DNA from 3 places in the Bradyrhizobium sp. CCBAU 51753 genome. Region 1 is predicted to be linked to each of the others. Evidence: predicted binding sites of a transcription regulator. Region 1 holds the regulator's gene; each other region holds the start of a gene.
The links. Region 1 encodes PhoB, which activates phosphate uptake and scavenging genes when phosphate is short. Its sites were predicted from a motif close to TGTCATNNANCTGTCAT; they were not measured.
Positions count from the first base shown of each region.

Region 1 (10,231 bases):
TCGGCCGATACGTGCGCACATCCGCCGGCACGTTGACGCCGATCTTGATCTGGCCGACCGAGCGGATGATGTCGTCGCCGAGCAGCTGCGCGAAGCAGGCGTAGCCCCAGTCGTTCATGTGCAGGCCGTCGGCGGTGACGAAATCGTTGATCGGGATCGCCTGCTTCTCGTGCCAGTCGCGCATCACCTCGAAGCGCGGGAACAGGCCGACATGGCGCAGCGCGGCGATGCGGCCGAGCAGCTTGACCATGCCCCGCGCGCTCTCGGGCCGCTCGGTGACGCGCGGCGAATATTGCGGATCGACTAGCACGACATCGGCGCCGGCGGCCTGGATGCGCGCCACGCCGTCCTCGACCTGCTTGCCGGTCTCGGCCGGATCGAGGTTGCGCAAGAGCGCGTTGGTGCCGACCTGCCAGATCACCATGTCGGGATGCACGTCGATCACTTCGGTCTGCAGCCGCCGCATCATCTCCGGTGCGTCCTCGCCGCCCTTGCCGCGGTTGAGCACGGTGATGTCGGCCGACGGATATTGCCGCTTCAGCTGCGCCGCGAGCCGGTTCGGATAGGTGAATTCCGGCGCCGACGAGCCGTAGCCTTCGGTCGAGGACGAGCCGAACGCGATGATGACGACCGGCTTGCCGGCCGCGAGCTTGGCCGCGACATGCGGCAGCGAGCCGGTGGTGTTCGGCACGCCCTTGGGCTGCTGGCAGGGCACGCGGTGGAAGATATCGGTGGCGGATTTCGCGGCCTGCTTGAACTTGTCGAGCGCCTTTTCGGCGATACCCGGATGCGGCGAACTGGCGGCATCAGACTTGGTTGCGTCAGGCTTGGTTGCGTCAGGCTTGGCGGCCTCGGCCTTAACGGATTCAGGCTTGGCGCCCGGCGCCAGCGCGGCGTGTTGATCGACCTGCGCCTGCGCGGTCTGCGCGCACGATGGTGCGACCGGCATCAGCAGCGCGAGCCCGGCGACCGCGCACACGGCTCGCGATGTGATCGGACGAAAAGGGAAGTCAAAACGCATCAACTCTACTTCCTCTAACTCTCTCTAATTCCAGTACGCTCTAATTCTGCTGCACCGGACCGAGATGGGCCGCATCGATGACGAATTTCGCCAATGCGCGGCCGAGACACGCATGCACCTTCTTGGCCAGGTCGACACCGTGCGAGGTGCTGAACAGGTCAAAATACCCCGCATCGCTCCACTGCTTCATGATCGCGAAGCGGTCGAACAGCGGCACCTCGAGCTGCGTCGCCACCACCTTCATGTTGTCCAGATAGGGCGGCGCCGAGATCATGGTTTCGGTACGCGGGCTGTACTGCAGATTGACCAGCACCACGTCGGTCCCGGCGTTCCGCAACGCAGCAAGGCCATCGTGGATGGCGGCACGGAAATCGTCGGGATCAATCGCTCGCATAGCATCGACCGTTCCGGTCTGCCAGATAACCAAAGTAGGCTTCTTAGCCTCAACAAGCTTAACAAGAGTTCCTGCGGTATCCTCGGCGGTGCTCTTTCCCTGTAGTTCTACGGATAGATCGACCGTGGCCGACGGCAACGCCTCCTTCAGCGCCGCCTGCAGCTTGGCCGGGTAGGCGCTCGGCTCGTTGCCGAGGATGGTCGAGGAGCGGCTGCCGACCACGAGCACGCTGAGCGGCCGGTTGGCCTTGACGGCCTCCGTGACCTTCGGCAGCGCGTTTTCGGTGGACAGGAGATAGGCGGGCACTTCGCAGGGAGGCGGCGGCTCGGCCGTGTCGCCGGCGCGCGCGGGCGCGGCCGCCAGCGAGGCGGCAAGCAGCGTCAGGCCCAGCATCGTCCACGCGGACTTCATGCTTCCCCTCCCGCCAGATCGGCGTTGCCGCCGGCGCCTTTTTTCGAAGCGCCTTTGTCGGCAGAGTGCTTGTACCACGAAATGATCCACGCCATGCCGCACATGATGAGGATGCCGGCGACGCTGATCAAGGCGTGCAGCACGGCACCGCCCGACACTTCGGCAAGCACGAAATGACCGGCAAAGGCGAGGAAGACCCCGAGGCAGAATATCTCAAGCGAATGCTGGCCACACAGGATCAAAGGTCGCAGCCAGGGCGATTTCAGCCCCGGCCAGTCCTTCGGCAGGAAGCGCACGGTCAGCGCCGCGAGCGCCAGGAAGTGCGCGAAGCGCAACACGTCCAGGTCGGTCTTGTTGATCGGATACATCCACTGCTCGATCACCTTGGGCATGATGTGGCCGAGCTGCGGCACGTACCAGGTCAGCGTCACGAAGAACGCCGCGACCAGATAGGCGATGCAGATCCACATCGTGATGTTCGACGACAGGATGCGCGACATCCGCCGCGCGCCGCCGAGCGCGCACCAGGCGCCGAACACGAACAGCAATTGCCAGGCGAACGGATTGAACGCCCAGAACCCGTTCGGATAGGCCGACAGATAGAGATCGAACTGCCAGGTCACCGCGTAGAGCACGACCGACAGGCCGAGCGTGACGTCGGGCTTCCACTTCATCAGCCACAGGATCAGCGGCAGGAACAGCATCAACACGATATAGAGCGGCAGCACGTCCATGTTGACGGGGCGGAAGCGCAGCAGCAGCGCCTGCACGATGGTGACGTCGGGCTGCTTGAGGAAGTCCATGATCCCCATCTCTTCGGTGTAGAGCGGGTTCTCGAACGAGGTCGCGACATAGGAGATCTCGGCGAGGAAGATCGTGAACAGGAAGACATGGGCGACGTAGATCTGCCAGACCCGGCGCAGGATGCGCGCAGTCGCGATCAAAAAGCCCGCCTCCAGCATGGCGCGGCCGTAGACGAAGGCCGCGGTGTAGCCGGAGATGAAGATGAAGATCTCGGTGGCGTCGGAGAATCCGTAGTTGCGGATCGTCAGCCAGGTCAGGAGATTGGTCGGCAAGTGGTCGATGAAGATCAGCCATAGTGCGAGGCCGCGAAACAGGTCGAGCCGGAGCTCGCGCTCGCCCGCCGCGGGCAGCGTGATCGCCGGCGACGCCGCGGCGGCCTTTGCCTTCGCCTCGGCTTTGGCCTCAGCCACCGGCGAACCGGCTATGGGATCGGCAATCGAGCTCATCAAGCACCAAAGCGGCTCTGGAAGTCGGGCGCGCCCTGAAAAGATAATATCGGCCCGCGATTTGCGGACAAAGCACTGAGTGCGGCGGCATGCCGGCGGGGCTTTAGGACGGAACTATGTTGAAACCGCGATTGCAGGCGCGGCCTGTACCGGCTTTTTGCCCCGGCTTTTCGTCCGGTTTTTCACGGCCAGCCAAGCGATTGGTTCCGGTGGACGAATTCGCTATGATAAGCCGCCTGTTTGAGCACGATCGCAACAGAAAACCGCACCGCGCTTTCCGAATCGTGCTTTGAGACCACCGGATTGAGCCTGATGTACCGTGCCGTTACCCGCCAGATCGAAGTCACCGTCGAGCCGAACTTCATGCCGGATCGCTCGTCGGTGGGGCGCGAGTATTTCTGGTCGTATACGATCGTGATCACCAATTCGGGCCCGGAGACGGTGCAGCTGCGCACCCGGCACTGGATCATCACCGATGCCACCGGCCGCCGCCAGGAGGTGCGCGGCGAGGGCGTGGTCGGCGAACAGCCGGTGCTCGCGCCCGGCGAGCGCTTCGAGTACACCTCTGGCGTGCCGCTGTCGACGGCCTCCGGCTTCATGACCGGCAGCTACCAGATGGTCAACGAAAGCGGCGAGCGGTTCGACATCGACGTGCCGACGTTTTCGCTGGATAGCCCGAGCCCGGACGGCAAGCGGGTGTTGAACTGAGGCCTGCGTAGCAAATGCGGACAGTGCGTAGCCCGGATGCAGCGCAGCGCAATCCGGAACAGCATCATTCGCGGTTGGAGCGCCCCGGATTTCGCTTCGCTGCATCCGGGCTACGTTAACGAGCGTCCTACTCCACGCCGGCTTCGTCCGGCGTGAATTCATACACCGACGAGCAGAACTCGCAGGTCACGACGACCTTGCCGTCCTTGACCATGTCGGCGCGGTCTTTTGGCGCAAAGCTCTTCAGCATCGCGGACACCGCATCGCGCGAGCAGGAGCACTGCGCGCGCAGCTGCTGCGGGGTGAAGACGCGGACGCCGCGCTCGTGGAACAGGCGGTAGAGCAGCCGTTCGCCGGACAGATCCGGATCGATCAGCTCGACATCCTCGACGGTCGAGATCAGCGACTGACCTTCGACCCAGGCGTCGTCGTCCGGCACCGCGTGCGCAACCGTTCCCTCCGGCGCGTCGCCGGGATGCAGATCGGCCTGCTTGGCGCGCTCCGGTGACTTCGGCAGGAATTGCAGCAAAATGCCGCCGGCGCGCCAGTGCAGCTTGCCGCGCTCGCCGCCGCGCATCTCTTCGCCGACCGCAAGACGCACCCGGGTCGGGATCTGCTCGGAGCGCAGGAAATATTCGTGCGCGGCGTCCTCGAGGCTGCCACCGTCGAGCGCCACCAGGCCCTGGTAGCGGCTGGTGTTGGCGCCCTGATCGATGGTCATCGCCAGATGGCCCTTGCCGAGCAGCTGGCCCGAGGTCTGGCCGTTCTTGATGCGTGACGCATCGTAGCGCGCATAGGCACGCAGCCGATCCGGCGCCTGGAAGTCGACGATCAGCAGCGAGACCGGACCGTCAGTCCGGGTCTGCAGGATGAAGCGGCCCTCGAACTTCACGGAGGAGCCGAGCAGCGTCGTCAGCACGATCGCCTCGCCGAGCAGCTTGCCGACCGGCGGCGGATAATCGTGCTTGTGCAGGACCTCGTCGAGCGCGGGGCCGAGCCGGGTCAGCCGTCCGCGCAGATCCAGCGCGCCGACCTCGAAGGCCAGCACGGCATCGTCAACAGGAACCGCCGATGGCGCGCGGATTGGCGCCTCGGCCGTGATTTTGATGTCGGGGGATTGTGAAACCATGGCGCTCTATCTGGGGTCTCGGACCATGAAATAAAGGGGTTCACGCGAACACAGAGATCGTCGTCCCGGCCTAGTGCGCAATTGCGCACTGGGCCGGGACGACAGCGTTATTGCTACGCCACCGCGTCGAAACACCAGGCCAGAATGCCCTTTTGCGCATGCAGGCGGTTTTCCGCCTCGTCGAACACGACGGATTGCGGGCCGTCGATCACCTCGTCGGTGACCTCCTCGCCGCGATGCGCGGGCAGGCAGTGCATGAACAGTGCGTCGGGTTTCGCAAGCGACATCAGCTTGGCATTGACCTGATAGGGCCGCAGCACGTTGTGGCGGTGCTCGCCCTCCTTGTCGCCCATCGACACCCAGGTGTCGGTGACGACGCAGTCGGCGCCGCGCACCGCGGCCTCCGGGTCGGTGCCGAGTACGATCGGCGCATTCGTCGCCTTGATCCAGTCCCGCATCGGCTTCTTCGGCGCGAGCTCCGGCGGGGTCGCGACATTGAGCTGGAACTTGAAGCGCTCGGCGGCGTGCGCCCAGGAGGCCAGCACGTTGTTGTCGTCGCCGGTCCAGGCCACCGTCTTGCCCTCGATCGAGCCGCGGTTTTCCTCATAGGTCATGAGGTCGGCCATCACCTGGCAGGGATGCGAGCGCCGCGTCAGCCCGTTGATCACGGGAACGGTGGCGTGGGCGGCAAGCTCGAGCAGCGCATCGTGATTGAGGATGCGGATCATGATCGCATCGACATAGCGCGACAGCACGCGCGCGGTGTCGGCGATGGTCTCGCCGCGGCCGAGCTGCATCTCGGCACCGGTCAGCATGATGGATTCACCGCCAAGCTGGCGCATGCCGACGTCGAACGACACCCGCGTGCGGGTCGACGGGCGTTCGAAGATCATCGCCAGCGTCTTGCCCTCGAGCGGCTTCCTGGCCTTCTCGTGCGCCTTGCGCTGCGCCTTCATGGCGGCGCCGGCCGACAGCATGTTGCGCAGCTCGGCGAGCGGCAATTCGTTGATGTCGAGGAAGTGACGGACCGACTTGCTCATTACCCCGCCGCCTTCTTCGGCTGCGCCGACAGCGCAGCGCAGGCGCGCTCCAGCGCGGCGATCGAGTGGTCGATCTCGGCCTCGGTGACGATCAGCGGCGCCAGGAAGCGGACGACGTTGTCGCCGGCGCCGACGGTGAGCAGTTTTTCGTTGCGCAGCGCGGCAATGAGGTCACCCGAGGGCACCACCGCCTTGACGCCGATGAGGAGACCCTCGCCGCGCACTTCCGACAGCACGCCGGGAAAGCGGTCGACCGCGGAGGCGAGCTTCTGCTTGAGCAGCAGCGACACCTTCTGCACGTGCTCGAAGAAGCCAGGCTTGAGCATGACGTCGAGGACGGCATTGGCCGCGGCGACCGCGAGCGGATTGCCGCCGAAGGTCGAGCCGTGCGAGCCGGGCGCCATGCCCTCGGCGGCCTTGGCGCTCGCCAGCACCGCGCCGATCGGGAAGCCGCCGCCGAGCGCCTTCGCCAGCGACATCACGTCCGGCGTGACGCCGGTGCGCTTGTAGGCGAACAACTCGCCGGTTCGGCCCATGCCGGTCTGCACCTCGTCGAAGGCGAGCAGCAGGCCGTGCTCGTCGCAGAGCTGGCGCAGCGCCTTGAAGAAGGCCTGCGGCGCGCCGCGCACGCCACCCTCGCCTTGCACCGGCTCGATCAGGATGCCGGCGGTGTGCGGGCCGATCGCCTTCTTCACCGCCTCGATGTCGCCATGCGGCACCTGGTCGAAGCCGTCCATCGGCGGGCCGAAGCCTTCGAGATATTTCGCCGAGCCGGTCGCCGCGAGCGTGCCCAGCGTGCGGCCGTGGAACGCGCCTTCGAAGGTGATGATGCGGTAGCGCTCGCCATGTCCCTTGGAGAAATGGTGGTGGCGCACCAGCTTGATCACGCCCTCCATCGCCTCGGCGCCGGAATTGCAGAAGAACACGTAGTCGGCAAAGCTCTGCTCGCAGAGCCGCGCCGCCAGCGCCTCGCCGTCCGGGCTCTTGAACAGGTTCGACATGTGCCAGAGCTTGGTCGCCTGCTCCTGCAGCGCCTTGACCAGATGCGGATGGGCATGGCCGAGCGCGTTCACCGCGACGCCCGAGGTGAAGTCGAGATAGCGGTCGCCGTTGGTTGCGATCAGCCAGGCGCCCTCGCCGCGCTCGAAGCCGAGATCGATCCGGGCAAAGACGGGGAGCAGGTGCGACGTGGCGCTGTTGGTCATGGCGATCACTGACGGGTTTGAGGCCGACAATTGCCGCGCGCCTTGACGCCAGCGCAGCAACGGCCAGCTTCGGAAAACAAAAACGTGCCGCCTTGCGGGCAGCACGTGCGGGGCATTCTATGCTGCGCCCGGTCCGTGTCAATCGCCACGAAGTGGCCTTCCTGCAATGCGAAACGCATGCAATCCGGAGTATTCCGGAGCAGTGGAAAAGCCTGATTGCAAGGCTTAAATGTTGGGAACATGTGGACGCGCTGCCGCGGACTCTTGCGCCAGAGTCACGCCATATTGTAGCGTTTGGCCTGTCGGGTACGACATCTCGTGCGGCAGTACTGGACCCTCTTAGTAGCCATTTGTTCTGCGTGAACGTTCGGGCGCAACAGCACGCCCGGCGAGGGCTAAGGGATTCTGACCGCGGGGATTTTGACAGATTTGGCTCGCAGCGCCGCTCCCATCACCGGCCGGCGCACCGCGAAAGGAAGAATGCGATGACGGTATTGACCTGGTCCGACGATCGCGTCGAGCAGCTGAAGAAGCTCTGGGAGAGTGGCCTCTCCGCCAGCCAGATCGCGGCGGAACTCGGCAATGTGACGCGAAACGCCGTGATCGGCAAAGTCCATCGGCTCGGCCTGTCCGGCCGCGCCAAGGCGCCCTCCACCGCCGCGCCGCGGCAGCGCAAGGCCCGTCCCGCCCAGCACATGATGCGGGTGGCGCGCCCGGTCTCGCGCGGCAACACCGCGCTGGCGCAGGCTTTCGAGGTCGAACTCGAGCCGGATCCGATCGCCTACGACAACGTGGTGCCGATGAGCCAGCGGCTGTCGCTGCTGGAGCTGAACGAGGCCACCTGCCATTGGCCGGTCGGCGATCCCTCGAGCCCGGAATTCTTCTTCTGCGGCGGCAAGGCGCTCACCGGCCTGCCCTATTGCGCGCACCACTCGCGCGTCGCTTACCAGCCCGCCGGCGATCGCCGCCGGCCGTCGAACAAGCCGCAGCTCAAATAGGCCGACGACGAAACCAGCGACGACGTCAAAAAAGAAATCCCCGCGAAGGCGGGGATTTTTTTGTTGCAGCGGTCGGACCGGGCCTTACGGCTGCGGCTCGGCCTTGGCAAAACGGTCGTCGAGGGCGTAGCCGGCGCCGCGCACGGTGCGGATCGGATCCTGCTCGCGGCCCGGATTGAGCAGCTTGCGCAGGCGGCCGATATGCACGTCAACGGTCCGCTCGTCGATATAGATGTCGCGGCCCCAGACGCTGTCGAGCAGCTGCTCGCGGCTGAACACGCGGCCGGGATGCTCGAGGAAGAATTCGAGCAGCCGATATTCGGTCGGGCCGAGATCGATCGGGCGGCCGGAGCGCGCAACGCGGCGCTTCTCTCGGTCGAGCTCGATGTCGCCATAGGTCAGCACGGTGGCGAGCCGCTCGGGGCTGGCGCGGCGCAGCAGGCCCTTCACCCGCGCCAGGAGCTCCGGCACCGAGAACGGCTTGACGATATAATCGTCGGCGCCGGTGGCCAGCCCACGCACCCGCTCGCTCTCCTCGCCGCGCGCGGTCAGCATGATGATCGGCAGCTGCTTGGTCTCGGGACGTGCCCGCAAGCGGCGGCAGAGCTCGATGCCGGACAGGCCCGGCAGCATCCAGTCGAGCACCACGAGATCGGGAACGCGCTCCTTGAGGCGGGTGTCGGCATCGTCGCCGCGCCCGACCGTTTCGACATCGTAGCCTTCCGCGTCGAGGTTGTAGCGCAACAGCGTTGTCAGCGCTTCCTCGTCTTCGACTACCAGAATGCGTGCGCTCATCGGTCTAAGTTCTCTCTATCTTGATCCGTTGCCCAGACGCAAAACCGAAACGCTCATCGTCCTGATGAGCACGATCTTGTCGGAAAACCGGTACCCACTTTTCCGGATCGTGCTTCAGTTACCCGGCACCGTGGTCGCAAAGTTGGTCATGTCGCCCTTCGGGCGCTTGTCGGTGATTTGCTGGCCCTCGATCATGTAGAACACGGTCTCGGCGATGTTGGTGGCGTGGTCGCCGATCCGCTCGATATTCTTGGCGCAGAACATCAGGTGGATGCAGAACGAGATGTTGCGCGGATCTTCCATCATGTAGGTGAGCAGCTCGCGGAACAGCGAGGTGCAGATCGCGTCGACCTCCTCGTCGCCCTTCCAGACGTTCATCGCCGCCGGCAAATCGTGCGCGGCGTAGGCGTCGAGCACCGACTTGACCTGCGACAGCACGAGGTCGGTCATGTGCTCGAGGCCGCGGATCAGCTTCAGCGGCTGGAAATCGCTCTCCAGCGCCGCGACGCGCTTGCCCATGTTCTTGGCGAGGTCGCCGATCCGCTCGAGGTCGGTGGCCACCCGCATCGCGCTGACGATCTCGCGCAGGTCGATCGCCATCGGCTGGCGCCGCGCGATCGTCAGCACCGCGCGCTCTTCGATGACGCGCTGCAGGCTGTCGATCTCGATGTCGGCGGCGACCACGCGCTTGCCGAGCGCGACGTCGCGGCGGATCAGCGCATCGACCGACTCGGTGATCATGCGCTCGACCAGGCCGCCCATCTCGGCGACCAGGCGGGTCAACTCCTGCAGGTCGCTGTCGAATGCCTTGGCGGTATGTTCAGAAGCCATCGCTTGTCTCCTTCGATCATAATCCCAAGAGGATCACGATCTCATGCCTTCATTTCAGCCTGATCTCGGCGGGAAACCATCCCCGCTTTTTTCCGATCAGGCGTTAGCCGAACCGACCGGTGATGTAGTCCTGGGTGCGCCGATCGCTCGGCGAGGTGAAGATCTTGTTGGTGTCGTCGAACTCGATCAACTCGCCGAGATACATGAAGGCGGTCTTGTCGGAGACGCGCGCCGCCTGCTGCATGTTGTGGGTCACGATCGCGATCGTGTAGTCCTCGGACAGTTCCTGGATCAGCTCCTCGACCTTGGCGGTCGAGATCGGATCGAGCGCCGAGCACGGCTCGTCGAACAGGATCACCTCGGGCCGCACCGCCACCGTGCGCGCGATGCACAGGCGCTGCTGCTGGCCGCCGGAGAGCGACAGGCCGGAGGCGTTCAGCTTGTCCTTG
Region 1 covers NZ_CP030037.1:8,651,336-8,661,566, forward strand. Annotated here, with positions in the region: gene XH93_RS39780 (GDSL-type esterase/lipase family protein) at 1-1,021, opposite strand, end outside; gene XH93_RS39785 (SGNH/GDSL hydrolase family protein) at 1,062-1,826, opposite strand; gene XH93_RS39790 (OpgC domain-containing protein) at 1,823-3,076, opposite strand; gene apaG (Co2+/Mg2+ efflux protein ApaG) at 3,389-3,784, shown strand; gene XH93_RS39800 (Hsp33 family molecular chaperone) at 3,912-4,913, opposite strand; gene argF (ornithine carbamoyltransferase) at 5,027-5,953, opposite strand; gene XH93_RS39810 (aspartate aminotransferase family protein) at 5,953-7,158, opposite strand; gene XH93_RS39815 (GcrA family cell cycle regulator) at 7,644-8,156, shown strand; gene phoB (phosphate regulon transcriptional regulator PhoB) at 8,241-8,951, opposite strand; gene phoU (phosphate signaling complex protein PhoU) at 9,066-9,782, opposite strand; gene pstB (phosphate ABC transporter ATP-binding protein PstB) at 9,886-10,231, opposite strand, start outside.

Region 2 (10,231 bases), 4.3 Mb from region 1:
CAGGCGGGACGAAAGCGTCGGCTCCGGGCGCATGTTTTGCTGAAGCCGTTCACCTACGGCATCGCAGATGTAGCGGCAGGTCTTGTGATCCATCTGGTCCGGATCGTTCTCGATCTGAGTTGTCATAGCAGGTCTCTTGATAAGTCTTTTTGCATGTCTCCGGGATGTCCTTCGGCGAGTTCCACCTCGCGGGTATGAGCAAGTTCTTGCCACAACAAGTCGCAACCCCGATTTTGGTTTCGCCGGCTCGGCCTTGCCCTCGCCTTCTGGTAGCGGCTGACAGCGATCGGGTTCCAGCGGGTGCAAAAAAGCCCCGGCGTAAGGCCGGGGCGGAGCAAGTCAGGGGAGGTGTTGGTCGGATCAATAGCAGCGGTTGACCACGCGCCAGCGGGGACCCCACGGGGTCGGAACGACGCGGCGCACATAGCAGCCGCCGTAGCCGCCGGCGTAATAGGCGGGGCCGCCGACCACGACAGGGCCACCGACGACGAAGCGCGGTCCCCAGCCGCCGTGCCATCCACCACCGTGCCAGCCGCCATGCCAGCCACCCCAGGCCGAGGCCGAGGTCGGAGCCAGCGCGGCCGCGCCGAGCGAAACAGCGGCAATCGCAGCAAGCGAGATTTTGCGTAACATGATCGTCTCCTCGAGGTTTGGGCGCGCATCAGGCGCCCGCGATGACATCGTTTCCCGAGACGTCCTGGTGAGGCTTGCGGATAGGTCAGCAAGGCGTCCGATCGGTGAAGAGCCTAGGCGATGGCAGCTGAACGGCAGCGGCACGGCGTCGACAGAATGGGTTCACCTTCGTGAAATCGTCGTAATTTGGGCGGTTTGGCGGTCCCGGCCGGCAATCGCGGCCACGCCGGTTTTGTCGCGAAAATCCATCGAAACTAATGGCTAACGCGTCACAGGGTCGCTTGCCGTCACCCCATCGCGCCGATATAAGCCCCGGCAACTCCCAACCAGCCTTTGCAAGGACGAAATCATGGCGATTGAACGCACCTTTTCGATCATCAAGCCCGACGCCACCGAGCGCAACCTGACCGGTGCGGTCAACGCGGTGATCGAGAAGGCAGGCCTGCGGATCGTGGCGCAGAAGCGCATCCGCATGACCCGCGGTCAGGCCGAGACCTTCTATGCGGTCCACAAGGCGCGCCCGTTCTTCGGCGAGCTGGTCGAGTTCATGACCTCGGGCCCGGTGGTGGTCCAGGTGCTGGAAGGCGAGGGCGCCATCCTGAAGTATCGCGACGTGATGGGCGCGACCGATCCGTCGAAGGCCGCCGAGGGCACGATCCGCAAGCTCTATGCGAAGTCGATCGGCGAGAATTCGGTGCACGGTTCCGACGCGCCGGAGACCGCGGTGGTCGAGATCGCGCAGTTCTTCGCCGGCAACGAGATCGTCGGCTAACTCAACTGGGGTAGCGGCGGACCTCTGCCGCAAAGGGGCGGCCGTAAGGCCGAATAGGACTCGCTGTGGATTGGCTGTGGCAGATCTTTGATCCCGCGCACATCGGCGCGTTCTTCACCCAGTTCAGGGAGGAGATGGCGACCCCGACCTTCTGGGTCGCCGTCGGCAAGATCATCTGGATCAACGTGCTGTTGTCCGGCGACAACGCGCTGGTGATCGCGCTCGCCTGCCGCGGGCTTGCGCCGCGGCAGCGGCTGTGGGGCATGATCCTCGGCGCCGCCGCCGCGGTGATCCTGCGCGTCATCTTCACCGGCATCGTCGCCAGCCTGATGGAGCTGCCCTACCTCAAACTCGTCGGCGGGCTGGCGCTGATCGTGATCGCGGCCAAGCTCCTGGTGCCGGAGCACGATGACGAGGACAGCGTCGATGCCGCCGCGCATCTGTGGGCCGCGGTGCAGATCGTCGTCGTCGCCGACATCGTGATGAGCCTCGACAACGTGATCGCGGTGGCCGCCGCCGCAAATGGCAGCGTACCGCTGCTGGTGCTCGGCCTTGCGATCAGCGTTCCCTTGATCGTGGCCGGTGCGGCGCTGATCATGGCGCTGCTCAACAAGCTGCCGATCCTGGTCTGGGCCGGCGCCGCGCTGCTCGGCTGGATCGCGGGCGACGTCATCGCGACCGATCCGGCGGTGCATCCGCGGCTGGATGCGCTGTTCGCCGGCCCGCTCGGTGCGAAGCTCGATTCGTGGCTCGCCGCAATCGGGATGTCGCCGCAGTTCGGCCATGGCGGCAACGGCGGCGAGATCCTGCTCGCCGTGCTCGGCATCATCGTGGTGCTGATCGCGGGCTCGCTCTGGCGGCGCCACGCGCTCCGCAAGGCCAAGCATTCCGCCAAAGCCGCGTAGTCGCGGCTTTTGGATTACCGCCGGACGATCGAACCGGCGCGTCCGACCAGGCGCGCCAGTTGGCGGAAGCGGCTGCCGACGCGGTCGGCGACCAAATCGACCATCCGGTGCTCGAACACCAGCATCAGCTTGCGGCCCTGGGTGCGGAAATGCGTCGCCGGCAGCACGCCGGTGCGCGCCGCGGTGATCAGATGCGCGACGCGGAACGCGGCGCCGAGCACGCGGGCGCGCTCGTCCATCGCCGGCGGCACCAGCGCGCGAATCTGCAGCGGCGGCTCATTCTCCTCGCTGAGGCCCGCATAGCGATAGAACACCGACAGCGCGACGAAGGCGCGCCCCTGGTGCGTGATCGAGCCGAAATTGCCGTTCATGATCAGGCTGAGGGTTTCCTCGCCGCGATGATCCGGATGCACGCGCCAGCCGATGTCGGAGAGCAGGCAGGCGACGTGACGCAGCCTGCGGTCCTCCTCGGTCTCGCGCAGCCGCACCACCCGCACCAGGCGGTCGGTCCACGAGATCAGCTCCTGGGCGTGGCGCGCCGAGCGTGACAGCAATTCGTTGAGGTTCTGCGCGGCGCAGACCAGGCCGTCCTTGGCGCGCTCGGCCGGCGGCAGCATTTCGTACAAGAGGCCCTCGCGCACGCCGAAGGTCGAGAACACGATGGTCTTCGGCTGCGCGACGCGGATGATGTATTCGAGCACCAGCGCGGCATAGGTCAGGAGCGGCCGCCGCGCGTCGGCGACCGCCTCGATATTGGCCAGCATGTTGGTGGCCGCGAGCCGCCGCAGCCGCTGCGCGAAGTCGAGCGCTTCGACCGCCGGGATCGAATAGCCGTGCATCACCTTGAGCGGATAGCCGCTCTGGATGATGTGGATCCGCGCCAGCGCGCGCCAGGTGCCGCCGACCGCATAGAAGGTGCGGCCGCGGCCGGCCTTGAGCTGCGGCACGCCGAGCAACTCGTTCTTGACGATGCGCTCGGCGCGCTTCAGCGATTTGTGCGAGAGGTCCTGCAGCGCGAGGCTGCCGAGCGGCAATGTCACGCCGCTGCGTACGCGGTTGCCCTTGACGTCGATCAATTCGAGCGAGCCGCCGCCGAGATCGCCGACGATGCCGTTGGGATTGTGCACGCCCGAGACGACGCCGAGCGCGGACAGCTTCGCTTCACGCGGGCCTGAGAGGATCTCGATCTTGGCGCCGCAGATGCGCTCGGCCTTGGCGATGAAGTCCGGACCGTTCTTGGCGTCGCGGCAGGCCGCGGTCGCGATCGCGAAGACGCGGCCGACCTGCTGGATCCTGCACAGCGCGCGAAACCGGCGCAGCGCGGTGAGCGCCTTGTTGACGGCGTCGGTCGCGAGCAGGCCGGTGGTCTGCACCTCGCGGCCGAGCCCACACAGCGCCTTCTCGTTGAAGATTGTGATGAGGTTGCGCGACATCGTCTCGTAAACGACGAGACGAACCGAGTTCGAACCGATATCGATGACAGCGACGCTGGAAGCGCGCTTCCGCGGCCGCTTCACCGTAAAGCCCCCTTAAGACGATGGCTGATGCTGCTGCCGCTCGTTGCGACGCGTGAGCCGGCGTGGCGAAGATTCCTTGAGAGACTTACCACGGCCGGACAGACTCGGATTTGTCATGAAATAGTTGTGCAGGTTGAAAGGCTCTTCGCCTTTCGCGGCCTTCATACGCGTAGACGACCCATCCGGCAACAATTGCCAGCTCTGCTCATTGTCCTTCAGATTCGCGACCATGATCTGTTCGAGAACCTGCTGATGCACCGTGGGATTTTGCAGCGGACAGAGCACCTCGACGCGGCGGTCCAGGTTCCGCGGCATCATGTCGGCGGACGAGATATACACAGCAGCTTTGGTGCTCGGCAGGCCTTGCCCCATGCCGAAGCAATAGATTCGGCCATGTTCCAGGAACCGGCCGATCACCGATTTGACGCGGATGTTCTCCGACAATCCGGGCAGGCCGGGCCGCAGGCAGCAGATGCCGCGCACCACGAGCTCGATCGAGACGCCGGCCTGTGACGCTCCATAAAGTGCGTCGATGATGTCGGGGTCGACCAGCGCGTTCATCTTCATCCAGACCGCGCCCGGGCGGCCGTTGCGTACATGAACGGCCTCGTCATGGATGTGCTCGATGATGCGCTTGCGCAGCGTCAGCGGCGACACCGCCATCTTCTCGATGTCGCTCGGCTCGGCATAGCCCGTGATGTAGTTGAACACCCGCACGGTATCGCGGCCGATGATCGGATCCGACGTGAAGTAGGACAGGTCAGTGTAGATGCGCGCGGTGACCGGATGATAGTTGCCGGTGCCCGTGTGTACGTAGGTGGTGAGATTGCCGCCCTCGCGGCGCACCACCATCGACAGTTTGGCGTGGGTCTTCAGCTCGATGAAGCCGTAGACCACCTGGACGCCGGCGCGCTCGAGGTCGCGCGCCCAGCGGATGTTGGCTTCCTCGTCGAAGCGCGCCTTCAGTTCGATCAGCGCGGTCACCGACTTGCCGGCCTCGGCGGCCTCGGCCAGCGCGCGCACGATCGGCGAGTTGTTCGAGGTGCGATACAGCGTCTGCTTGATCGCGACGACGTCGGGGTCGCGCGCCGCCTGCTGCAGGAACTGGACGACGACGTCGAAGGATTCATAGGGGTGATGGACCACGAGGTCCTTCTGGCGGATCGCCGCGAAGATGTCGCCGCCATGGTCGCGGACGCGCTCGGGATGGCGCGGCACATAGGGCGGGAATTCGAGGTCGGGGCGATCGAGCCGGGTGAGCTGCGACAGCTCGTTCATGGCGAGCACGCCGTCGACCAGAAACACCTCGTCATCCGCTGCCGACAGCGCGTGCTGCACGAAGATGCGCAGCTCCTCCGGCATCTTGGCCTCGATCTCGAGCCGGATCACCGATCCGCGGCGGCGGCGCTTGAGCGCGGTCTCGAACAGGCGGACGAGGTCTTCGGCCTCTTCCTCGATCTCCAGTTCGGAGTCTCTGATGATGCGGAACGCGCCCTGGCCCTTGACGGTGTAGCCGGGGAACAGACGGCCGATGAACAGGCCGGTCGCCTGTTCCAGCGTGATCAGCCGCACCGGCGCGCCGTCCTTCGACGAGGGCAGGCGGATGAAGCGGTCGATCTTGCCGGGCATGCGGATCAAGGCATTCATCGCCTTGCCGTCGGAGATCCGCGCCAGCTGCAGCGCCACGGTGAAGCCGAGGTTCGGGATGAACGGGAACGGATGCGCCGGGTCGATTGCCAGCGGCGTCAGCAGCGGGAAAATGCTGTGGAGGAAGTGATCCTCGATCCAGCCGCGCTCGGATTTTGTCACATCGCGCCCGTCGACCAGCTGGATGCCGACGTCGGACAGGATGGCGCGCAGGTCGCTCCAGATCGCCTGCTGGTCGGAGGCGAGCTGCGACACGGTCTTGTTGATCATCACCAGCTGCTCGGCCGGCAGCAGGCCGTCCGGGCTGCGCTCGGCGATGCCCTCGCGGACCTGCGCCTTGATGCCGGCGACGCGGACCATGAAGAACTCGTCGAGGTTGTTGGCCGAAATCGACAGGAAGCGGACGCGCTCCAGCACGGGATGGCCCTGGTTGACCGATTCCTCGAGCACCCGGCGATTGAAGTGGAGCCATGAGAGCTCGCGATTGATGAACCGCTCGGGGCTGGTCGCGATCGCGGGGAGGGCGGGAGCTTCCGCCTCTTTCTCTTTGATTTCAGTAGCTTGTGCCGAGTCCATCAAGTGTTGGTCCAATTCGAGGAGGGCGGCCTGGGCGGTCTATCCGAGGGCCACGCAAACCATGTGATATTGCGATGACGTTTCGATGACATTCATGTTCCCACCGCTTCCGCCGTCAAGCCGGTCAGGTGGTCACGCATCCCGCAACAGCTCCGCCGCCAGCGCCCGTGTGACCGGCCGGCCGAGCCGCAGCGCCTCGGTGTCGAGCAACTCGACCGCCTGCCGGACGGCGACATAGGAACGCTCGATCCGGCTGGTCAGATAGCTGACAATCGACTCGTCCACGCTCATCTGGCGGTCGGCGCAGAATTTTAGGATCAGGCCGCGGAACAGCAGGTCGTCGGGCGGCAGCAGCGTCACCGTCGGCACCGCGCGAAGCCGCGACCTCAAGTCGCGCAGCTCGATCTCGAACGCCGACGGCGGAACACGCGCCGTGATCAGCACGAAGGCATCGTCCTGGCGCGCGAGGTTCAGAAGATGAAACATCGCGCGCTCGTCGAAATCCGCCGGCCGCAGGTCCTCGACCACCAGCGCGCCGGTAGCAAGCGCGGTCGGCACCGCCTCCGCCGTCAGCGCATGCGCCGCGGTCGACCGCGCACCGGCATGCTCGGACCAGATCGCGGCGAGGTGGCTCTTGCCGGAGCCTTCCGGCCCGACCAGCAGCATGATGCGGTTCGGCCAGTCCGGCCAGCCATCGATCAGCGCCAGCGCCGCTTCGTTGGCCGGGCCTTCGAGGAAATCGTCGCGGGTCAGCTTTTCCTCGTGCGGCAGCGCCAGGGCCAGTTGACGAGGTTGAACGCTGCCTGCCACGCAAGTCTCCAAAACGCTTTGTCTGAGCATCGATCTTGTCAGATCGTCACTCTACCGGGCTTCGATCGTGCCCATGTGCCGCACCCACTCGACGAGATAGAGGGACACCGAAACCAAAGTAAAGATCGTGACCAGCGCCATCAGGATCAGATCGTAGGGATACGGCTGAAAGCCGAAGCCGAGCGAGGCCAGCACCAGCGCCGCGAACGCGACCTGCGCCACCGTGTTCAGCTTCGACACCATCAGCGGCTTCATCTCGACCGGCTTGTCGAACAACCATGACACTATCACGGCAGACACGATCATGATGTCGCGCGACACCACCAGGATCACGATCCAGCGCGGCACCGCGCCCCAGATCCCGAGTGCGATGTAGATCGACACCAGCAGCGCCTTGTCGGCGAGCGGGTCGAGTAGGGCGCCGAGCTCGCTCGTCATGTTGAAGCGCTTGGCGAGGAAACCATCGACCGCGTCGGAGACGCCGGCGATCACGAAGATCGCGAACGCAATCTCCATCTGGCTGGACACGATGGCCCAGACGATGATCGGCACCAGGATGATGCGGCCGAGGGTGATGATATTCGGAATACTCAAGTTGGGACGTTTCCCGGCTAGAATCCTGATTTTACTCGATATCCGGCTCTTTTCAGCAGCGGCCGCGTGTTATCTACATAGTATCGCGGCACTGGCGCCGCGAGCCATTGCGCGGGGCCGGAATTCCTCGTAACCAGCCCCCCATCATCTGGAATTGGGCATGACCGAGCGCAAAAACGGGCTCACTTACGCGGATTCGGGCGTCGACATCGACGCCGGCAACCGCCTTGTCGATCTGATCAAGCCGATGGTGCGGGCGACCGCACGCCCCGGCGCGGACGCCGAGATCGGCGGCTTCGGCGGGCTGTTCGACCTCAAGGCCGCCGGCTTCAAGGATCCGGTCCTGGTGGCGGCGACCGACGGCGTCGGCACCAAGCTCAAGATCGCGATCGAGACCGGCATTCACAGCGGTATCGGCATCGACCTCGTCGCAATGTCGGTCAACGACCTTGTCGTTCAGGGCGCGGAACCGCTGTTCTTCCTCGACTATTTCGCCTGCGGCAAGCTGCATCCGGAAGCGACCGCCGCCATCGTCGCAGGGATTGCCGAAGGCTGCCGCGAATCGGGCTGCGCGCTGATCGGCGGCGAGACCGCCGAGATGCCCGGCCTCTACAAGGATGGCGACTACGACCTCGGCGGCTTTGCGGTCGGCGCCGCCGAGCGCGGCACGCTGCTGCCGAGCGGCGACATCGCGGCGGGCGATGCCGTGATTGGCCTGGCGTCGTCCGGCGTGCACTCCAACGGCTATTCGCTGGTGCGCAAGATCGTCGAGCAGTCCGGCCTCGGCTACGACGCGCCGGCGCCGTTCGCGCCGGTGATGACGCTCGGCGCGGCGCTGCTGACGCCGACCCGGCTCTATGTGAAATCCTGCCTGCGCGCGATCCGCGAGACCGGCGCGGTGAAGGGGCTTGCCCACATCACCGGCGGCGGCTTCACCGACAACATCCCGCGCGTGCTGCCCAAGCATCTCGGCGTCGGCATCGATCTGGCCCGGCTGCCGGTGCTGCCGGTGTTCAAATGGCTGGCCGAGCAGGGCGGCATCGCCGAGCTCGAGCTGCTGCGCACGTTCAACTGCGGCATCGGCATGATCGCGATCGTCAAGCCTGAGGCGGTGGAACAGGTCATCGAGGTCTTCACCGAAGCCGGCGAGACCGCGACCTTGCTCGGCGAGGTGATCGAGGCCAAGGGGGCGCACACCGGCGAGCATCGCGTGGTCTATAACGGCCATCTCGACCTCTCCGCATGAAGCGCCGGGTCGCCATCCTGATCTCCGGCCGCGGCTCCAACATGGCCGCGCTGATCGAGGCTGCGAAGGCTGAGGATTTTCCCGCCGAGATCGTGGTCGTGATCTCCAACCGCGCCGATGCCGCCGGGCTGGAGCGGGCGGCCGCAAACGGCATCCCGACCGCAATCATCGAGAGCAAGCCGTTCGGCAAGGATCGCGCCGGCTTCGAGGCGATGATGCAGCGGGTGCTGGACGAGAAGCAGGTCGAGCTGATTTGCCTCGGCGGCTTCATGCGGCTGTTCACCGCGGAGTTTGCCCGGCGCTGGTACGGCAAGATGCTCAACATCCACCCCTCGCTGCTGCCCTGCTTCCCCGGCCTCGACCCGCACGGCCAGGCGTTGCGCGCCGGCGTCAAACTGTCCGGGGCGACCGTGCATTTCGTGATCCCGGAGACCGACGCGGGACCGATCGTGATGCAGGGGGCGGTGACCGTGGCCGACGACGACACGCCCGAGACGCTCGCGGCGCGCGTCATCAAGATCGAGCATCGCATCTACCCGGAGGCGCTGCGGCTGCTGGCGAGCGGCCGGCTGAAGCTTGACGGCGATCTCTGCAGGACGCTCGGCAGCGGCGCGACCGACGCCACGCTGATCGCGCCGGCGCCTTGAGCCGCACATCAGCAAAGCCCCCGGGGGGTGATGCGGCCGGGGGAGGCGTCAGGACGATCAGCGCGGATCGCCCCGGCGTTCAGTTCACCTTGAGATTTTCCGCCGACGTCTTGCCGCGGTTCTCGACCAGCTCGTACTCGACGGTCTGGTTTTCGTTGAGCGTCGAGAGCCCGGCGCGCTCGACTGCCGAAATGTGGACGAACACGTCCTTGTCTCCCGCTGCCGGCTTGATGAACCCGTAGCCCTTGGTGGCGTTGAACCACTTGACGGTACCCTTCGGCATCGTCTCTCTCCCACGCTAGACATAAAAAAGACGCGGCCACGTTTTGCACGTGCCACGCCACAAACGGGCTTCCGGGTGTCTGTTCAGGTGCCGAGTCTTCAACTGCGAAGTCTTCAAGTCCGAAGTTCTCAACGTCGCGAAACGCACGGTCGAACCGCCGCAATCCGATTGCGACGGGATTGCAACATGAAAATTGCCAGTTCGCAAGCCGCTGGTTCGTAGGCCGCTGGTTGGTAAGCCTTGCGCCGGCCGTGCATGTTTCGCAGGACGCAACCGCGGCCCGATCCTGCCGAACCGTCCCGCGCGACGCTCGGCCACTGGCCGACATGGCGCTAGCCCCGGTCGACCCGAACCACGCGGCCCTTGTCGATCGCCAGCGCCAGCTGGCCGTGCTTCAGCTTGAGCGCGGCCTCGCCGAACAATTCGCGGCGCCAGCCGTGCAGGGCGCCGACATCGGCCTGGTCGCTGGCCGCGATCTGCTCGAGATCGTCGACGGTCGCGATCACCTTGCTTGCGACGCCGTGGCGCTCCGAGGTCATGCGCAGCAGCACCTTCAAGAGCTCGACGGTCGCCGCACCATTGGCATTGTTGCGCGGCTTCT
Region 2 covers NZ_CP030037.1:4,307,689-4,317,919, forward strand. Annotated here, with positions in the region: gene XH93_RS19365 (hypothetical protein) at 1-126, opposite strand, end outside; gene XH93_RS19370 (sulfur globule protein precursor) at 361-633, opposite strand; gene ndk (nucleoside-diphosphate kinase) at 983-1,405, shown strand; gene XH93_RS19380 (TerC family protein) at 1,471-2,310, shown strand; gene ppx (exopolyphosphatase) at 2,325-3,827, opposite strand; gene XH93_RS19390 (RNA degradosome polyphosphate kinase) at 3,840-6,050, opposite strand; gene XH93_RS19395 (DnaA/Hda family protein) at 6,183-6,860, opposite strand; gene XH93_RS19400 (CDP-alcohol phosphatidyltransferase family protein) at 6,912-7,454, opposite strand; gene purM (phosphoribosylformylglycinamidine cyclo-ligase) at 7,615-8,700, shown strand; gene purN (phosphoribosylglycinamide formyltransferase) at 8,697-9,347, shown strand; gene XH93_RS19415 (cold-shock protein) at 9,427-9,630, opposite strand; gene rnd (ribonuclease D) at 9,963-10,231, opposite strand, start outside.
Region 2: a site for PhoB is predicted at 6,125-6,141, ahead of XH93_RS19390 (RNA degradosome polyphosphate kinase). Genes of this name have one in related genera too.

Region 3 (10,231 bases), 850 kb from region 1:
CGTGCGGCGATCACCGGCGCACTCTCGCTCTACCTGAACTTCATCAACCTGTTCACGCTGCTGCTGCAGCTGCTCGGCCAGCGCGACTAAGCCGCGCGAGCCAGAGCCAATCGAGTTAAGCCCCGGCCTCGCGGCCGGGGCTTTTCTTTTGCGCGCGGCAAAAATAGTGTCGCGCCATGCCCGAGCTTAAGTCCAATTCTGAAATCAGGCCCGCCACCGAGGCTGACCTTGCTGCCGTCACGGCGATCTACGAGCAGGCGGTGCGCTTCGGCACCGCGACCTTCGAGCTGATCCCGCCCGACCTCACCGAGATGACGCGCCGCTACCGGGCGCTGGCGGACGGCGGCTTCCCCTATCTCGTCGCCGTGCTTGACGGCCGCGTCGCCGGCTACGCCTATGCCGGCCCCTACCGGCCGCGTCCGGCCTACCGCTTCACGGTCGAGAACTCGGTCTATCTGGATCCTGCCGTCCATCGCCGCGGCATCGGTCTCAGGTTGATGGAACGGCTGATCGCCGACTGCGAGGCCGCCGGCTTCCGGCAGATGATTGCGGTGATCGGCGATTCCGCCAATGCGGGCTCGATCGGGCTGCACCGCCGATGCGGCTTCCAGATGATCGGAACCCATCCCAGCGTCGGCCTGAAGTTCGGCCGCTGGCTCGACACCGTGATGATGCAGCGCGCGCTCGGCGAAGGCGCGGAAACGGTGCCGGCGGATTAGACAAGATCAGTAGCCTGGATGGAGCGCAGCGCAATCCGGGACCGCACTCTCCGCGGATGATGAATCCCCGGATTGCGCTGCGCTTCATCCAGGCTACGGCAGCGTGGTCACACCAGCGCCAGCTTGCGGTCGATCACGAGCAGGACGCGTTCGAGTTCATGACCGCGGCGCAGGATCAGGCCGGTCGCCGAAATCACGCTGTACATGCCCTGCTTGCGCGCGAGGCGCGGATCCTTCTCGATGCGGTAGATCGGCACTTCCGACGCGCGGCGAAACACCGAGAACACCGCGCGGTCCTTGAGGAAGTCGATCGCATAGTCGCGCCACTCACCGTCGGCGACCATGCGGCCATAGAGATTGAGAATGCGATTGAGTTCAAGTCGATTGAACGTCACACGGTTGGACTGAGGGGCCGCCGCGGCGGGACGCGCCACGGCGCGGCTCCCGCTCGGATCAGTGTCCTCCGAGATCAAACTCATCGAGCGCCTCCTGTCATCTCGGCGACGATCACACCCCAAACCGGTCCCCGCTGCTCGGGATCGTCACGAGGCTGACATGATTGCGCTAAGCGCAGAGCGCCGCAAGGGCCCATTCGCGAGGCAACCGAACCTTAACCACTTCGAGCGCGACCGATTGTCCCGAAAATCCCTTATCTCTGAAGGACTCACGGGAACGTTAGCGGAATCATATTGCTGCCCCACTTCCGCCAATCGCCCGCCCTGCTGCCTTGCGAAAAGAAAATCCTGCGTTGGCCCGGTCCTTTCGGTTCCGGATTCCTCAGCCCCCAGCCCCCCGGGGCCGTCGGGATCGGGCCTGTTCGCAGGGGAGTTAATCCCAACACTGGGCCAACGAAAGTTGGTCCTTTTTGTTTTTGGGGGACTGCTCGACGCGGCGTGATCGCGTCACGCGCAAGGCGCGGACCACCTTCGTTGCAAAAGATGTCTGGAAGGACGCTCGACGGACGTCGCGCATTGCACGACGCCGTTGACGACGATTGCGTGCTAACGGTTAGCGAAGCGACGTGATCGCCGCGCCGAGCATCGGGCCCGGCTTCTCACGATTGCCGTCCTGGATATAGACCGCCGCGGCGTCGACGCCGTCGCGCGTGATGTTCTCCAGCGGGACGGTCCAGCTTCCGGACGAACCGTTCCAGTCACCGACCTTCAGGAGATTGCGCACCACATTGTGGTAGGTGATCTCGCGGCCGCGATTCTCGCCGCGCGCAATCGAGATCGGCACCGACTTCGAGATCGAGCAGATCCAGACCTCGCCGCGCGCCGCCGTCGGCGACTTGGCCGCGGCCACCGAAACGTTGATCTGCTTGCCGCTCAACGTCAGCGTCACCGGCACCGACATCACGCCGGCGCTGTTGTCGGTGGCCTTGATCGCGCTCTCGATGCTGTCGCGGTCGCTGCCGATCACATGCGCGGAGCCGTTGATCACCGCCTGCGGCGTGTAGACGTCGCGATCGCCGCGCATGTGCGAATAGGCCTTCTGACGCGCGCTGAAACGGGAATCGGCCAGCGTGTCCTTCCAGCCGAGATAGTCCCAATAATCGATCGGCATGCTCAGCGCGATGACGTTGGGATCCTTCGCGAGCTCACCGATGACCTTGTCCGCGGGCGGACAGGACGAGCAGCCCTGCGAGGTGAAGAGTTCGACGACGGCACGCGGGTCGGCGTGAGCGGGGCGGATGATCGCGATGATTGCGCAGATACCGAGGGCGCTGGACCATTGCGATATGCGATTATAGGCCATCATCGCTGTCATACTGCGAACCAGTCGTGATGATTTCCATCCGTAATTGTACGGAGCATGAAGCTGTCCCTGAAACTGCGTGCCCCAAAACGCCAGAAAGCGGCCTTTGTCATAGGCCGCCTTCTTTTTGGTCGCTACTCACTAAGCGGTGAGCCACCGATCACAAATCCGCGTAGAGCATGATCCGGACCCGGAGGGCCGCGTCAGCGCAAAGTGCGAAGCGGTTTTCCGTGCAGATCATGCTCAAACGGAGGGCCTTAAGCCGCGAGTTTGCGCAACACATAATGCAGGATGCCGCCGTTGCGGTAGTAATCGAGCTCGTCCAGCGTATCGATGCGGCAGAGCAACGGGACGTCCTTCTTGCCGCCATCGCTGGAGACGATTTCGGCGGTCAGGGTCTGGCGCGGCTTCAGATCGCCCTGCAGCCCGCGGATCGTGACCTTCTCATCGCCCTTCAGACCGAGCGACGACCACGATGCGCCGTCCTGGAAGGTGAGCGGAAGCACGCCCATGCCGACCAGGTTGGAGCGGTGGATGCGCTCGAAGCTCTGGCAGATCACCGCGCGCACGCCGAGCAGGCGCGTGCCCTTGGCCGCCCAGTCGCGTGACGAGCCGTTGCCGTATTCGGCGCCGGCGAACACCACCAGCGGCACGCCCTCGGCTTGATACTTCATCGCAGCATCGTAGATCGACATCTGCTCGCCGTCGGGCCAGTGCTTGGTGAGACCGCCCTCCGGAATATTGCCGTCGGCGCCCTTCAGCATGAAGTTCTTGATGCGGATGTTGGCGAAGGTGCCGCGCATCATCACTTCATGGTTGCCGCGGCGCGTGCCGTACTGGTTGAAGTCGGCGGGACGCACCTGGTGCTCGCTGAGGAACTTGCCGGCGGGCGAGGTCAGCTTGATCGAACCGGCCGGCGAGATGTGGTCGGTGGTGATCTTGTCGCCGAACATCGCGAGGATCCGTGCATCGACCACGTCGGTGATCGGCGCCGGCTCCTTCTTCATGCCCTCGAAATAGGGCGGGTTCTGCACATAGGTCGAGCTCATGTTCCAGCGATAGGTCTCGCTTTCCGTGGTCTTGATCTTGCGCCAGTTGGTGTCGCCCTTGAACACGTCGGCGTATTTCTTCTTGAAGATCGTCGCGGTGACGAAGCGCTTCATGAAGGCGTTGATTTCCTTCGCGGTCGGCCAGATGTCCTTGAGGAACACCGGCTTGCCGTCCTTGCCGATGCCGAGCGGCTCGACCGCGAGATCCTTGGTCACGGTGCCGGCGATCGCATGTGCCACCACCAGCGGCGGCGAGGCGAGATAGTTGGCCTGCACGTCGGGCGAGACGCGGCCTTCGAAGTTGCGGTTACCCGACAGCACGGCGGCAGCGACGATGCCGTTCTCGTTGATCGATTTCGAGATGTCTTCCGGCAGCGGGCCGGAATTGCCGATGCAGGTGGTGCAGCCGAAGCCGACCAGATTGAAACCGACCTTGTCGAGATCGGCCTGCAGGCCGGAATTGGCGAGATATTCCGCCACCACCTGGCTGCCCGGCGCCAGCGAGGTCTTCACCCACGGTTTTGCCTTCAGCCCCTTGGCGGCTGCCTTGCGGGCCAAGAGGCCGGCGCCGATCAAGACGCTCGGATTCGAGGTGTTGGTGCAGGAGGTGATCGCCGCGATCACGACGTCGCCATGGCCGAGATCGAAGTCGCGGCCCTCGACGGCAAAGCGCTTCTGCTCACCGTCGGGCTTCTTGTACTCGTTGACCAGCGCGGTTGCGAAACCGGTCGAGACCGCCGGCAGCGCGATGCGGCCCTCGGGGCGCTTCGGTCCGGCCATCGACGGCACGACGTCGGCGAGGTCGAGCGTCAGCGTGGTGGTGAACACCGGATCGGCCGACTTGGCGGTGCGGAACAGGCCCTGCGCCTTGGCATAGGACTGCACCAGCTTGACCCGATCGGCCTTGCGGCCGGAGGTCTTGAGGTAATCGATGGTCGCGGCGTCGACCGGGAAGAAGCCGCAGGTCGCGCCGTATTCGGGGGCCATGTTGCCGATGGTCGCCTTGTCCGCGACCGAGAGATAGTCGAGGCCCGGGCCGAAGAACTCGACGAACTTGCCGACCACGCCGAGCTTGCGCAGCATCTGGGTGACGGTCAGCACGAGGTCGGTCGCGGTGACGCCCTCCTTGAGCTGGCCCTTGAGCTTGAAGCCGACGACCTCCGGCAGCAGCATCGACAGCGGCTGGCCGAGCATGCAGGCTTCCGCCTCGATGCCGCCGACGCCCCAGCCGAGCACGGCGAGGCCGTTGACCATGGTGGTGTGCGAGTCGGTGCCGACCAGCGAGTCCGGATAGGCGACCTCGAAGGTGCCGGTCTTCTTGCCGACCGTCATCTTCTCCTTCTTGGTCCACACCGTCTGGGCGAGATATTCGAGATTGACCTGGTGGCAGATGCCGGTGCCGGGCGGCACCACCGAGAAGTTCGAGAACGCCTTCTGGCCCCACTTCAGGAACTCGTAGCGCTCCTGGTTCTGCTTGTATTCCTCGACCACGTTCTTGCCGAACGCCTTGTTGTCACCGAAGAAGTTGACGATGACAGAGTGGTCGATGACGAGATCGACCGGCACCAGCGGGTTGATCTTCTCGGCATCGCCGCCGAGGTTCTGCATCGCGTTGCGCATCGCGGCGAGATCGACCACGGCCGGGACGCCGGTGAAATCCTGCATCAGGACGCGCGCCGGGCGGAAGGCGATTTCGTGCTCGAGCTGGCGCTTCTTCAGCCATTTCGACACCGCGACGATGTCGTCTTTCTTGACGGTGCGGCCGTCCTCGTTGCGCAGCAGGTTCTCGAGCAGAACCTTCATCGAATATGGCAGCTTCGAAATGCCCTTCAGTCCGTTCTTCTCTGCCGTGGGCAGGCTGTAATAGACGTAGGTCTTGCCACCGACCTTCAAGGTCTTGCGGCATTTGAAGCTGTCGAGCGAGGTCATGCGAGGGATCCCAATTTTTAGTTTGTACCCGGAAAGGGTAACTAAACACCGGCGGCGCGCTGGCTAGCTAGGACAGGCCGGGGTGGCTTGCGGCCGCCGATTGTGTGTGCTGCATCAAGTTCCGGGCTTATAGAACCTTTCTAGAAGCACCGCCACACCGACAAGCGTGCGACAGCGTTGCGCGACCCAAAAATTCTCACGCGGTAGCGAAAGATTTCAGAGGGCTGTGACAAGACCAACCATGCGGCTCTCGGGACGAAATCTGACATGCGTGCGCGGCGGCCGGCAGGTGTTTTCCGGACTGGATGTGTCGGCCGCCGCGGGCGAGGCGCTGGCCATCACCGGGCCGAACGGCGTGGGCAAGACCTCGCTGCTCCGCGTCATCGCCGGGCTGCTGGTCCCGGCCGAAGGATCGGTCGCGCTCGAAGGCGGCGATGCCGAGCTCAGCCTGCCCGAGCAGGCGCACTATCTCGGCCACCGCGACGCCCTGAAGCCGGCGCTCAGCGTGCGCGAAAATCTGTCGTTCTGGCGCGACTTCCTCGGCGGCGACACGCAGGACACGCAGCAATGCCTTGCCGCGGTGGCGCTCGATCACGCCGCGCATCTGCCGGCGGCCTACCTCTCCGCCGGCCAGCGCCGCCGCCTGTCGATCGCGCGCCTGCTCGCGGTGCGGCGGCCGGTCTGGCTGCTCGACGAGCCGACCTCGGCGCTCGATGCGGCCGGCCAGGCGCTGTTCGTCAGGCTGATGCGCGACCATCTCGCCGGCGGCGGTATCGTGATTGCAGCCACCCACCTGCCGCTCGGCGTCGATGCCAGCAGCCTGCGCATGGGAGGCGCGGCATGAGCGCGCTCGCGGCACTGATCCGGCGTGACATCAGGATCGCGCTGCGCGTCGGCGGCGGGGCGCTGATCGGGGTGCTGTTCTTTCTCACCGTCACCGTGCTGATGCCGTTCGCGGTCGGGCCGGATCTTGCCCTGCTGTCGCGGCTGGGTCCGGCCATCCTCTGGCTCGGCGCGCTGTTGGCGAGCCTGCTCACGCTCGACCGGCTGTTCACGGCGGATCACGAGGACGGCTCGCTCGACCTCATCGTGATGAGCCGGACGCCGCTGGAACTGGCCTGCGCGGCCAAGGCGCTGGCGCATTGGCTCGCCGCCGGCCTGCCGCTGATCGTCGCGACGCCTGTGCTCGGCCTCTTGCTCAATCTCGACGGCACCGCGACCCTGGCGGTGGCGCTGACGCTGCTGGCGGGAACGCCGGCGCTGACCTTCACCGGCATGATCGGCGCGGCGCTGGCGGTGACGCTGCATCGCGGCGGGCTGTTGCTTGCCGTGCTGGTGCTGCCGCTGTCGATCCCGGTGCTGATCTTCGGCGTTGCGGCCTCGCAGGCGGCGATATCGGGTCCGATGTCGTTTGGAACGCCGTTCTCGATCCTGTGCGCGCTATCGCTGTTCAGTCTGGTTATCGGGCCGTTTGCCGCCGCCGCCAGCCTGCGGCACGGGCTGGACTGAAACGGAACAGATCAATTCTCGACGAGAGGACATTGGCCGATTGCCCGCGACCCATCAGGCGACTATCAGGAATGTCATGACGCTGACCGATCTCGCCAACCCGACCAGATTCCTGGCGCTGACCACGCGGATCCTGCCGTGGCTGGCGGGCGCGACCGCGATCCTGCTCGCGATCGGCCTCTACCAGTCGGCGATGGCGCCCGACGACTATCAGCAGGGCGCCACGGTCAAGATCATGTTCATCCACGTGCCGAACGCGTGGCTGTCGATGTTCGTCTGGGGCGTCATGAGCATCGCCGCGCTCGGCACGCTGGTGTGGCGGCATCCGCTCGCCGACGTCGCGGCAAAGTCGGCCGCGCCGATCGGCGCCGCCTTCACCTTCCTTGCGCTGGTCACCGGCTCGCTGTGGGGCCGGCCGATGTGGGGCACCTACTGGGAATGGGATGCGCGGCTGACCTCGGTGCTGATCCTGTTCCTGATGTATCTCGGGCTGATGGCGCTGTGGCGCGCGGTGGAGGATCCCTCGCGCGCGGCGCGGGCGGCGGCGGTCCTCACGCTGGTCGGCGCGATCAATATTCCGATCATCAAATTCTCGGTCGACTGGTGGAACACGCTGCATCAGCCGGCCTCGGTGTTCCGCGCCGGCGGGCCGACCCTCGACAAGGCGTTCCTATGGCCGCTGCTGGTGATGGCGATCGCGTTTTCGCTGCTCTTCATCACCTTGCACCTCGCCGCGATGCGCAACGAGATCCTGCGCCGCCGCGTCCGCAGCCTGCAGATGATGCAGGCCAGTCGCGTCGCGTTTTCGGGCGAAGCCAGCACCGGAAGCACGCCAAAAGAAATTGGAGCCGCGTAACACGATGTCGCTCGGCCCCTACGCCTCCTTCATCGTGACCTCCTACGCGCTGGTGACCGCGGTCGTGCTGCTGCTGATCGTCTGGATCATCGCCGACTATCGCCGGCAGCAGGCGCGCCTGAGGGAGATCGAGGCCAGCGGCGTGACCCGCCGCTCCGGCCGCAGCGCGGCGGACATGCGATGAGCGAGCAGGCGGCCAATCATCCTCCGCAGGGCCGGCGCTGGCTGGTGCTGCTGCCGCTGGTCATCTTCCTAGGGCTCGCGGGCCTGTTCCTGCTGCGGCTCTATGGCGGCGATCCCTCGAAAATCCCGTCGGCGCTGATCGGGCGGCCGGCGCCGCAGACCGCGCTGCCCGCGCTCGACGGCCTGGCAAAGGACGGCACGCCGGTTCCAGGGCTCGATCCCGCCGTGTTCAAGGGCAAAGTCAGCGTGGTCAATGTCTGGGCGTCGTGGTGCGTGCCCTGCCATGACGAGGCGCCGCTGCTGACCGAGCTCGGCAAGGACAAGCGCTTCCAGATCATCGGCATCAACTACAAGGACGCGCCCGAGAACGCCCGGCGCTTCCTCGGCCGCTACGGCAATCCGTTCGGCATCGTCGGCGTCGACGGCAACGGCCGCGCCTCGATCGAATGGGGCGTCTACGGCGTGCCCGAGACCTTTGTGGTCGGGCGCGAGGGCAAGATCGTCTACAAGCTGGTCGGCCCGGTGACGCCTGAGAACGTCAACACCGTGCTGAAGGCCGAGATCGAGAAGGCGCTGGCGGCGGGAAGCTAACCGCTGTCGTTCCGGGGCATCGCGGGAGCGATGAACCCGGAACCTCGAGATTCCGGGTTCGGCTCTGCGAGCCGCCCCGGAATGACGGCGAAAATCACCCCTTCCGCACGTCGCCCGCATCAGCCTCGCTCGCCTCCAGCGAGACCGGCTCGAGATGATAGCGCTTGGTCAGCGGCATCTGCGCGATGGCGAAGACCATGGTCAGCGGCGTTACGCCGAACACCTTGAAGTTCACCCAGAAATCCGTCGACTGGGTGCGCCAGACGATCTCGTTCAGGATCGCCATGCCGGCGAAGAACAGCGCCCAGCGCGCCGTGAGGATGCGCCAGCCCTGCGGCGTCAGGTTGAACATCTGGTCGAACATGATGGCGATGAAGGAGCGGCCGAACAGCAGCCCGCCGCCGAGCACCGCCGCGAACAGGCCGTAGATGATGGTCGGCTTCAGCTTGATGAAGGTCTCGTCGTGCAGCACCAAGGTCAGCGTGCCGAACACCAGCACGATGGCGCCGGTCACCAGCGCCATGATCGGCACGTGCTTGGTCACCACATAGGACGCGATCATCGCCGCGACGATCGCGACCATGAAGGCGCCGGTCGCCGCGAACAGATGGTATTTTGCATTCACGACAAAGAACACGAGCAGCGGCCCGAGCTCGGTCGCAAGCTTGAACAGTGGATGCGGCTGCGTCTTGTCCATCAATTCTCTATCTTGGTTTGAGGCATGACCTGATCCGAAAACCGGTTACCACTTTTCGGGGTCATGCCTCGATTCCAGCAATCGCCTTGGCAAAATCCTTCGCCGCGAACGGCGCGAGATCCTCGACGCCTTCGCCGACGCCGATGAAATGCACCGGCAGCTTGTGCTTCTCCGACAGCGCGACCAGGATGCCGCCGCGCGCGGTGCCGTCGAGCTTGGTCATCACCAGGCCCGTGACGCCTGCCGTACGATGAAACGCCTCGACCTGCGACAGCGCATTTTGTCCCACCGTGGCGTCCAGCACGAGCAGCACGGCATGCGGCGCCGCAGCGTCGACCTTCTTGATGACCCGCACCACCTTCTCGAGCTCGTTCATCAGCTCGGACTTGTTCTGCAGCCGGCCGGCGGTGTCGATCAAGAGTACGTCGCGTTGCTGTTCCTTCGCCGCGGTCAGCGCAGTGAAGGCGAGGCTTGCCGAATCCGAGCCCTGGGCGCCGGCGATGACCGGCGATTTGGTGCGCTCGCCCCAGACCTTGAGCTGCTCGATGGCCGCGGCCCGAAAGGTGTCGCCGGCCGCCAGCATCACCTTGCGGCCCTCGGCGGAGAATTTTGCGGCCAGCTTGCCGATCGTCGTGGTCTTGCCGGAGCCGTTGACGCCGACCACCAGGATGACGAACGGCCGTTTCGATCCATCGATCTCCAGCGGCTTCGCCACCGGCGACAGCACCTTCTCGACCTCGGTCGCGACCACCGACTTGACCTCGTCGGCCGAGATCGCCTTGTCGTAACGGCCCTTGCCGACGGCATCCGCGATCCTGACCGACACCTCGGTGCCGAGATCGGCGCGCAGCAGCACATCCTCGATGTCATCGAGCATGGCGCGATCGAGCTTGCGCTTGGTGACGAGATCGGCGACCGCAGTTCCAAGCGCACCCGAGGT
Region 3 covers NZ_CP030037.1:382,354-392,584, reverse strand. Annotated here, with positions in the region: gene XH93_RS01880 (Bax inhibitor-1/YccA family protein) at 1-90, shown strand, start outside; gene XH93_RS01875 (GNAT family N-acetyltransferase) at 177-719, shown strand; gene XH93_RS01870 (DUF2794 domain-containing protein) at 827-1,198, opposite strand; gene XH93_RS01865 (thioredoxin family protein) at 1,728-2,489, opposite strand; gene acnA (aconitate hydratase AcnA) at 2,735-5,455, opposite strand; gene ccmA (heme ABC exporter ATP-binding protein CcmA) at 5,697-6,299, shown strand; gene ccmB (heme exporter protein CcmB) at 6,296-6,964, shown strand; gene XH93_RS01845 (heme ABC transporter permease) at 7,041-7,820, shown strand; gene ccmD (heme exporter protein CcmD) at 7,825-8,004, shown strand; gene XH93_RS01835 (DsbE family thiol:disulfide interchange protein) at 8,001-8,594, shown strand; gene XH93_RS01830 (septation protein A) at 8,689-9,291, opposite strand; gene ftsY (signal recognition particle-docking protein FtsY) at 9,353-10,231, opposite strand, start outside.
Region 3: a site for PhoB is predicted at 1,260-1,276, ahead of XH93_RS01870 (DUF2794 domain-containing protein). Genes of this name have one in related genera too.